Linked DNA regions of Variovorax terrae. The protein of the gene in region 1 interacts with the protein of each later gene in a pairwise test. Links are inferred from orthologs where the notes say so. Each region holds a gene or a part of one and is shown on either strand. Other genes may lie near its edges.

Region 1 (3,701 bases):
TCCACTCCGCCGGCCACGTGGCCAATGCGGCGCTGTACCCCAAGCTCAGCTACGACACGCTGAAGGACTTCACCCCGATCGCCATGCTGGCCACGCTGCCCAACGTGCTGGTGGTGTCGCCCGGCAGCGGCATCAAGTCGGTGGCCGATTTGCTGGCACGCGCCAAGGCACAGCCCGGCAAGATGTCCTATGCCTCGGCGGGCAACGGCAGTGCCACGCACATCAACGCCGAGAAGTTCCGCATCGCCGCGCAGGTCAATGCGCTGCACGTGCCCTACCGCGGCACGCCGCCGGCCATCACCGACGTGATCGGCGGGCAGGTGGACTGGTTCTTCTCGCCGCTGGTCAGCGCCCTGCCGCTGATCCAGGACAAGCGGCTGGTGGCGTTGGCCGTGGGCACGCCGCAGCGCTCGCCCAGCCTGCCGGATGTTCCCACCACGGTCGAGGCCGGGCTGCCGGACTCGGCCTACACCTTCTGGGTCGGCATGTTCGTGTCGGCCAAGACGCCGGCCGACGTGGCGGCGCGGCTGTCGCGCGAAACGGCCAAGGTGCTGCAGATGCCCGAGGTCAAGGCCGCCTTCGAGAAGCTGGGCGCAGATGCCTCGAGCCTGAGCCAGCCCGCGTTCGCGGAACTGGTGCGGCAGGAATACCAGTCCACCGGCGCGCTGATCCGGCAGGCCGGCATCAAGCCCGATTGATCATGAGGCTCTCCAGGACACTGGCAGCCCTCTGCCTAGCCGCCGTCGCCGGCACCGCGGCGGCCCAGGACACGCTGCGCGTCATCGTCTTCCCCGGTGCGCACAACCTGGCGTTGATGCTGGGCATGGAACGCGGCATCTTCGCCAGGCACGGGCTGAAGATCGAGCTGGAAGACACGCCCAACTCGCAGGCGCTGCGCACGGGCCTGGCCGAGGGCAGGTACGACATCGCGCACGCCGTGGTCGACAACGCGGTGGCCATGGTCGAAGGCGCGAAGCATGACGCACTGATCGTGGCGGGCGAGTACGCCGGCTTCAACGAGTTCATGGTCCGTCCCGAGATCACGGGCTTTGCCGACATCCGCGGCAAGGTGCTGGCCGTGGATGCGCCGAACACCGCCTATGCGCTGGTGGCCAAGAAAATCCTGAAGGACCAGGGCCTGCTCGAAGGGCGCGACTACACGGTGCGCGCCGTGGGCGGCACGCTGCAGCGCGCGCAGGAGCTGATCGCCAACCCCGATCTGGCAGCCAGCCTGCTCAATGCGCCCTTCTCCATCACCGCCAAGGCGCAGGGTCTGAAGTCGCTCGGCCGCCAGCGCGATCTGCTGGGCCCGTACCAGGCGGGCGGCGTGGTGGTGATGCGGCCCTGGGCGCAGCGCAACGGCGACAAACTCGAGCGCTACCTCGCGGCCTGCATCGAGTCCATGCGCTTTGCGACCGCGCCCGCCAACCGGGGCACGGCCGTGGCCATGCTGGTGGCCCGCTTCAAGCTCCCGCTCCAGGTGGCCGAGCAGACCGTGGACCAGCTCATGGCGCCCGGCTTTGGCCTGGCGCCGGATATGCGCTTCGACATGGAGGGTTTCCGCGCCTCGCTCGCCCTGCGGGCCGAGATCGAGGGCCAGTGGGGCGGCACGCCCCCGGCACCGGACAGGTACATCGACCTGAGCTTCTACGAGCGCGCGCTCAAGCGGCTTTGAGCCATCCTCGATGGGGGATGAGCTGAAAAACAAAAGGGCCCGGAAGAATCCGGGCCCTTTTTGATTGGTGGGTGGTACAGGGATTGAACCTGTGACCCCTGCCGTGTGAAGGCAGTGCTCTACCGCTGAGCTAACCACCCTGAATTGTGTTCAGGAAAGCCTGTGATTATGCCACAGAATTTTGTGCGTTCGCGCGCCAGACCGTCTTGCCGCCGCTGGACTTGTCGAGCTGCTTGAGCAGATCCTCGTGGGCGGCCAGCTCCTGCTCGTTGGCGGCCAGCACCGGCAGCTCGAAACCGCCGAGCTCGATGCGGACCGTGCTGGCGCTGCCGCTGTCGGTGGCGCCGAGATCGATCAGCAGCGCATCCTGGCCGCGCGTGAGGTTGATGTAGACGTCGGCCAGCAGCTCGGCATCGAGCAAGGCGCCGTGCAGCGTGCGGCCCGAATTGTCCACGCCCAGGCGGTCGCACAGCGCATCCAGCGAGTTGCGCTTGCCGGGGTACATCTCCTTGGCCATCACCAGCGTGTCGGTGACGCTGCCGATGAACTGCTTGAAGGGAGGCCGCCCGATCAGCTCCAGCTCCTTGTTCAGGAAGCCGACGTCGAACGCCGCGTTGTGGATGATGATTTCGGCGCCCTGCAGGTAGTCCAGCAGCTCGTCGGCCACGGCGACGAACTTGGGCTTGTCCTTGAGGAATTCGTTGCTGATGCCATGCACCTTGAGCGCGTCTTCATGGCTGTCGCGCTCGGGGTTCAGGTAGAAATGCTTGTTGTGGCCGGTGAGCTTGCGGTTGAGCAGCTCGACGCAGCCGATCTCGATGATGCGGTCGCCGTTCTCCGCGGACAGGCCGGTGGTTTCGGTGTCGAGGACGATCTGGCGGGTCATCAGTGGTTCTCTTTGGCGTGGTTGATCGAGTACTTGGGAATCTCCACCACCAGGTCCTTCTGCGCCAGGATGGCCTGGCAGCTCAGGCGCGACTGAGGCTCCAGGCCCCAGGCGCGGTCCAGCAGGTCTTCCTCGTTCTCATCGAGCTCGTTGAGCGAGCTGAAGCCCTCGCGCACGATCACATGACAGGTGGTGCAGGCGCAGCTCATGTCGCAGGCATGCTCGATGTTGATGTGATGGTCCAGCAGCGCCTCGCAGATCGAGGTGCCGGCCGGTGCCGAGACCTCGGCGCCCTGCGGGCAGTATTCGGGATGGGGCAATATCTTGATCACAGGCATCAGAGGGTCTCCACGTTCTTGCCCGACAGCGCCTTCTGGATGCTGTGGTTCATGCGTTCGGCGGCGAAGGCCTCGGTGCCCTTGGCCAGCGCTTCGGTGGCGGCCTCGATGGCCCGGGCATCGCCGCTGTCGGCCGCGACGCCGCGCAGCCGGCGCACCAGCGCGTCGATGGCCTCGCGCTCTTGTGCCTCCAGCAGGCCGCCGTCGGCCTCCAGCGCGCTTTGCGTGGCCAGCAGCATGCGATCGGCATCGACCCGGGCTTCGGCCAGGGCGCGGGCCTGGATGTCCTGCTCGGCCGTGTTGAAGCTGTCCTGCAGCATCTTCGCGATCTGCTCGTCCGACAGGCCGTAGGACGGCTTGACGTCGATGCGGGCCTCCACGCCGCTGCCCTGCTCTTTCGCGCTCACGCTCAGCAGCCCGTCGGCATCGACCGTGAAGGTGACGCGGATGCGCGCCGCGCCCGCGGCCATGGGCGGAATGCCGCGCAGCTCGAAGCGCGCCAGGCTGCGGCAGTCGGCCACCAGGTCGCGCTCGCCCTGCACCACATGCAGCGCCAGCGCGGTCTGCCCGTCCTTGTAGGTGGTGAAGTCCTGCGCCATCGCGGTGGGAATGGTCTGGTTGCGCGGCACGATGCGCTCGACCAGCCCGCCCATGGTCTCGATGCCCAGCGAGAGCGGGATCACGTCGAGCAGCAGCAGGTCGCCCTGGCCGTTGTTGCCGGCCAGTTGGTTGGCCTGGATGGCGGCGCCCAGCGCCACCACCTCGTCGGGGTTGAGGTTGGTCAGGGGCGCGTGGCCGAAGA
Region 2 (4,765 bases), 920 kb from region 1 along the record:
CGGCGCATCGCCGGCCTGGCCGGCGCCACCGGTTCGCCCTCTTCGAACGGCGGCGCGCTGCAGTCGTCCGGCCCGTCGGCCAGCTACGGCGGCCGCATCCGCGCGCGCATCAAGCCCAACATCGTGTTCACCGAAGACATGGCCGGCAACCCCACGGCCGAGGTCGAGGTGCGCGCCGCGCCGGACGGCACCATCGTCGGCAACCGGCTGGTCAAGTCCAGCGGCGTGAAGGCCTGGGACGATGCGGTGCTCAACGCCATCGTCAAGACCGAAACCCTGCCGCGCGACGTGGACGGCCGGGTGCCCTCCTCGCTCATCATCAGCTTCCGGCCCAAGGACTGAGCGGCCGCCCGAGTGCTATGCTTTCAATAGCACCCGATGACCACTGCACCTGGACATCGGGCGGTTTTCGCTTGAAAAATCACTCGTAGACGATGGCCGCCTGCCCCTGGTCGGCCTGCGCCATCCAGCTTGCCAGCGCGGCATCGCTCGGGAAGAACTTGGCCTCCTCGCCGAGTTGCAGCTCGGCCGACGCCGTCTCGCGCGCCAGGGCCAGCCGCACCGCGAGGCCGCGCACCAGCTCGCCCTGCTCCGACATCTCGCGCCGGGCCGGAAACTCCTTGAGCAGGCGCGGAATGTCCGGCGCCTTGCCGTTCACCGCGACGCGCAGGAACTTGCCGAAGCGGCAGCGCGCCGTCGCCAAGTCCCAGACCTGGCTCACCACGAAGCGCGGCTCGAAGCCGCCGCGCCCGGGCTGCAGGCGCCCGCTCACGATCAGCACCTCGTCGTCCTTGAGCAGGTTGCGGTAGGTGTTGAGCACGGCCTCGTCAGCCGTGGCCTCGATCGAGGCCGATTTGTCGTCGAGCTTGAACAGTGCGAGCTTGCCGCGCTGGCCGTTGATCACGCGGAAGTCGCTCACGACGCCGGCGATCATCTGCTGCTCGCGGCTGTCGATCAGTTCGTCCACCGTACGCTTGACGAACTGGCGCACCTCGCGCGAGACCTCGTCGAACAAATGGCCCGAGAGGTAGAAGCCCACGGCCGTCTTCTCCTGCGTCAGCCGCTCCTTCACGCCCCAGGGCAGGGTGTCGACCAGATCGGGCTCCTGCGTGCTGGAGCCATGCGCGTCGTCGCCCAGATCGAACAGCCCGCCCTGGTTGGCATTGGCCTCGGTGGCGTTGGCGAATTCGAAGGCGCGGTCGATCGACGCCACCAGCGCGGCGCGGTTGAGCTGCAGCGCGTCGAAGGCGCCGGCCTTGATCAGCGCTTCCACCGTGCGCTTGTTGATGCGCTGGCGGTCCACCCGCACGCAGAAATCGAACAGGCTCTTGAACGGGCCGCCCTCCTCCCGCGCTGCGACGATGGCTTCCACCGCCAGCTGGCCCGTGCCCTTGACCGCGCCCAGGCCGTAGCGGATCACCTTGTCGGTGACCGGCTCGAAGCGGTAGTTGCCGCGGTTCACGTCCGGCGGCTCGAAGCTGATGCCGAAGTTCTTCTGCGCGTCCTCGAACAGCACCTTGAGCTTGTCGGTGTCGTCCATTTCCACGGTCATGTTGGCGCAGAAGAACTCGGCCGTGTAGTGCACCTTGAGCCAGCCCGTGTGGTAGGCCAGCAGCGAGTAGGCGGCGGCGTGCGACTTGTTGAAGCCGTAGCCCGCGAACTTCTCCATCAAATCGAAGATCTCGTCGGCCTTGTCCTCGCCGATGCCGTTCTTGGCGGCGCCCACGCGGAAGATCTGCCGGTGCTCGGCCATCTCCTCGGCCTTCTTCTTGCCCATGGCGCGGCGCAGCAGGTCGGCGCCGCCCAGCGAATAGCCGCCCAGGATCTGCGCCGTCTGCATCACCTGCTCCTGGTAGACCATGATGCCGTAGGTCTCGGACAGCATCTCGGCCACCAGCGGGTGCGGGTACTCCACCTCTTCGCGCCCGTGCTTGCGCGCCACGAAGCTGGGGATCAGGTCCATCGGGCCCGGGCGGTACAGCGCGTTGAGCGCGATCAGGTCTTCCAGGCGCGTCGGCCGCGCATCCTTCAGCATGCCCTGCATGCCGCGCGATTCAAACTGGAACACGGCCTCGGTCTTGCCCTCGGAAAAGAGCTTGTAGGTGCGCGTGTCGTCGAGCGGGATGTTCTCGAACGCGAAGTTCTCCTGGCCCTTGTGGCGCCGGACGATGAACTCCTTGGCGATCTCCAGGATGGTCAGCGTGGCGAGGCCCAGAAAGTCGAACTTGACGAGGCCCGCGGCCTCCACGTCGTCCTTGTCGTACTGGCTCACCGCCGAGTCGCTGCCGGGCTGCTGGTACAGCGGGCAGAAATCCGTGAGCTTGCCCGGCGCGATCAGCACGCCGCCGGCGTGCATGCCGACGTTGCGCGTCATGCCCTCGAGCTTCTGCGCCATCTCGACCAGGGTGCGCACCTCCTCCTCGCGCTCGATGCGCTCGGCCAGCAGCGGCTCCATCTCGATGGCGTAGTTGTTCTTGTCGCCGTCCTTCTTGGGCTGCGGCGGGTACTGCAGCGTCACCGTCATGCCCGGCTTGTTGGGGATGAGCTTGGAGATGCCGTCGCAGAAGGTGTAGCTCATGTCCATCACGCGGCCCACGTCGCGGATGGCGGCGCGCGCGGCCATGGTGCCGAAGGTGGCGATCTGGCTCACGGCGTCCTTGCCGTACTTGTCCTTCACGTAGTCGATCACCAGCCCGCGGTTGCTCTGGCAGAAGTCGATGTCGAAGTCGGGCATCGACACGCGCTCGGGGTTCAGGAAGCGCTCGAACAGCAGCTTGTACTGCAGCGGGTCGAGGTCGGTGATCTTGAGTGCATAGGCCACCAGCGAGCCGGCGCCCGAGCCCCGGCCCGGGCCCACCGGGCAGCCGTTGCGCTTGGCCCAGTTGATGAAGTCGCCCACGATCAGGAAGTAGCCCGGGAAGCCCATCTTCAGGATGGTGTTGATCTCGAACTCCAGCCGCTCCAGGTAGCGCGGCCGCTCCGTGGCGCGCCGGGCCTCGTCGGGATAGAGGTGCGCCAGCCGCTCGTCCAGCCCCTCGTGCGAAGCGAAGCGGAAGTACTCCTCGATCGGCATGCCGTTGGGCGTGGGGTAGTCGGGCAGGCGTGGCTTGCCCAGCTCCAGCGTGAGGTTGCAGCGGCGCGCGATCTCCAGCGCATTGGCCAGCGCCGAGGGCACGTCGGCGAACAGCGCCTGCATCTGCGCCGCCGGCTTGAAATACTGCTCGCGCGTGAACTTGCGCACGCGGCGCTGGTTGCCGAGGATCTCGCCCTCGGAGATGCAGACGCGCGCCTCGTGTGCCTCGTAGTCATCTGCGCCGTGGAACTGCACCGGGTGCGTCGCCACCACCGGCAGCTTCATGCGCGCGGCCAGCTGCACGGCGGCGGCCACATGGGCCTCGTCGTCGGCGCGGCCGGCGCGTTGCAGCTCGAGGTAGAAGCGGTGCGGGAACAGCGTGGCCAGTTGCAGCGCGACCTCGGCCGCGCGCTCGTTGTCGCCCTGCACCAGCGCCTGGCCCACCGGCCCGGCCTGCGCGCCCGACAGCAGAATCAAGCCCTCGCCCAGCTCGCGCAGCCAGGCCAGCTTCACCACCGCCTGGGCCTTGACCACGTTCTGCGTCCAGGCGCGCGCCAGCAGCTCGGACAGGTTCAAATAGCCCTGGCGGCCCTGCACCAGCAGCAGCACGCGCGACAGCGCGCTGGCCTCCTTGCCCAGGCCTTCGAGGAAGACCTCGACCCCGATCAGCGGCTTGACGCCGGCGCCGCGCGCGGCCTTGTAGAACTTGATCGCGCCGAACAGGTTGTTGAGATCGGTGATGGCCAGGGCCGGCTGGCCGTCGGCGGCCGCGGCCTTGACGATGTCATCGACGCGGTTGGTGCCGTCGACCACCGAGAACTCGGTGTGGATGCGCAGGTGAACAAACATGGCACCGATTCTAGGCTGCTCATCCCGGACGGCGGATTCGGAACCGGCTTCTCAAAGCCAGCGGATCACCCGCGCGGAATCGCCGCCCTGCATGACACTGTTGCAGCGGTTTTCGAGATCGGCCAGGTGCACCTGGCTCAGCGGCATCTGGGCCAGCACCATGCGCAGTTTGAGCTGGCGCACGAAGTCGGGCAGATCGGACTGCGCCAGCACGCGCGTGAGCACCTGCGTGGCCGTCGCCTGCAGCGTGGAGGTGTCCACGTCCTGCACCAGCACGGCGGCAAAGCGCCCGTAGCCGATGCGGCCGATGATCGAGTCGCTGTGCAGGGTGCGCTGCAGCACCGCGGCAAAGCGCACCAGTACGCGCTCGCAGATGTCCTCGCCGTACTCCGAGCGCACCGTGCCCAGGCTGCGCAGGTCGCACACCATGAAGCCCGACGAGAAGGCCGAGGCATGCTCCGTCATCAGCGAGGACTTGGCCAGGGCATGCTCGAAGCCCGGCCGCGTGAGCAGGCCGGTCAGCGCATCGCGGCCGCTGGCGCTCAGGGCCCGCGACAGCACGTCGCGCCCGAAGCGGTGCCGCTGCACGGCCACGCCCAGCATCAGGACCACGAAGCCCATGCGGCAGCCGGTGCCGATCATGTTGAGCACCACGCTGCCATGCAGCGCGGTGTAGTCGGCGTACCCGAGCAGCGTGCTCATGGCGATCAGCCCCGTGCCCGCCAGCGCCCAGGCCGACATGGCGTCGGAGCGCAGCACGCCATGCATCGACAGGATGCCAGCGAACAGCAGCGAGAACAGCACATAGGCCGTGCCCGCCAGCAGCCGCCACTCGGGCGGCAG

Evidence for each region.
Region 2: the proteins of dnaQ (region 1) and dnaE interact in binary tests that used the Escherichia coli proteins (3 or more experiments, as listed by UniProt). The link is inferred for Variovorax terrae from one-to-one orthologs.

Annotation. Positions count from the first base shown.
Region 1 is NZ_JALGBI010000001.1:2,223,110-2,226,810, forward strand. What follows is about bases 702-3,701. They hold dnaQ (DNA polymerase III subunit epsilon), read right to left. Parts: upstream 2,562-3,701; coding sequence 1,842-2,561; downstream 702-1,841. Other genes in these bases: MMF98_RS10475 (ABC transporter substrate-binding protein), read left to right, coding at 702-1,675; fdx (ISC system 2Fe-2S type ferredoxin), read right to left, coding at 2,561-2,899; hscA (Fe-S protein assembly chaperone HscA), read right to left, coding at 2,899-3,701. Also shown: MMF98_RS10470 (Bug family tripartite tricarboxylate transporter substrate binding protein), read left to right, coding at 1-698; more of MMF98_RS10475, read left to right, coding at 701-701. UniProt on the Escherichia coli protein: DNA polymerase III is a complex, multichain enzyme responsible for most of the replicative synthesis in bacteria. The epsilon subunit contain the editing function and is a proofreading 3'-5' exonuclease.
Region 2 is NZ_JALGBI010000001.1:1,304,998-1,309,762, reverse strand. The notes cover bases 222-4,285. They hold dnaE (DNA polymerase III subunit alpha), read right to left. Parts: upstream 3,923-4,285; coding sequence 422-3,922; downstream 222-421. Other genes in these bases: MMF98_RS06145 (diguanylate cyclase domain-containing protein), read right to left, coding at 3,974-4,285; tolA (cell envelope integrity protein TolA), read left to right, coding at 222-342. In the rest of the region: more of tolA, read left to right, coding at 1-221; more of MMF98_RS06145, read right to left, coding at 4,286-4,765. UniProt on the Escherichia coli protein: DNA polymerase III is a complex, multichain enzyme responsible for most of the replicative synthesis in bacteria. This DNA polymerase also exhibits 3' to 5' exonuclease activity. The alpha chain is the DNA polymerase catalytic subunit.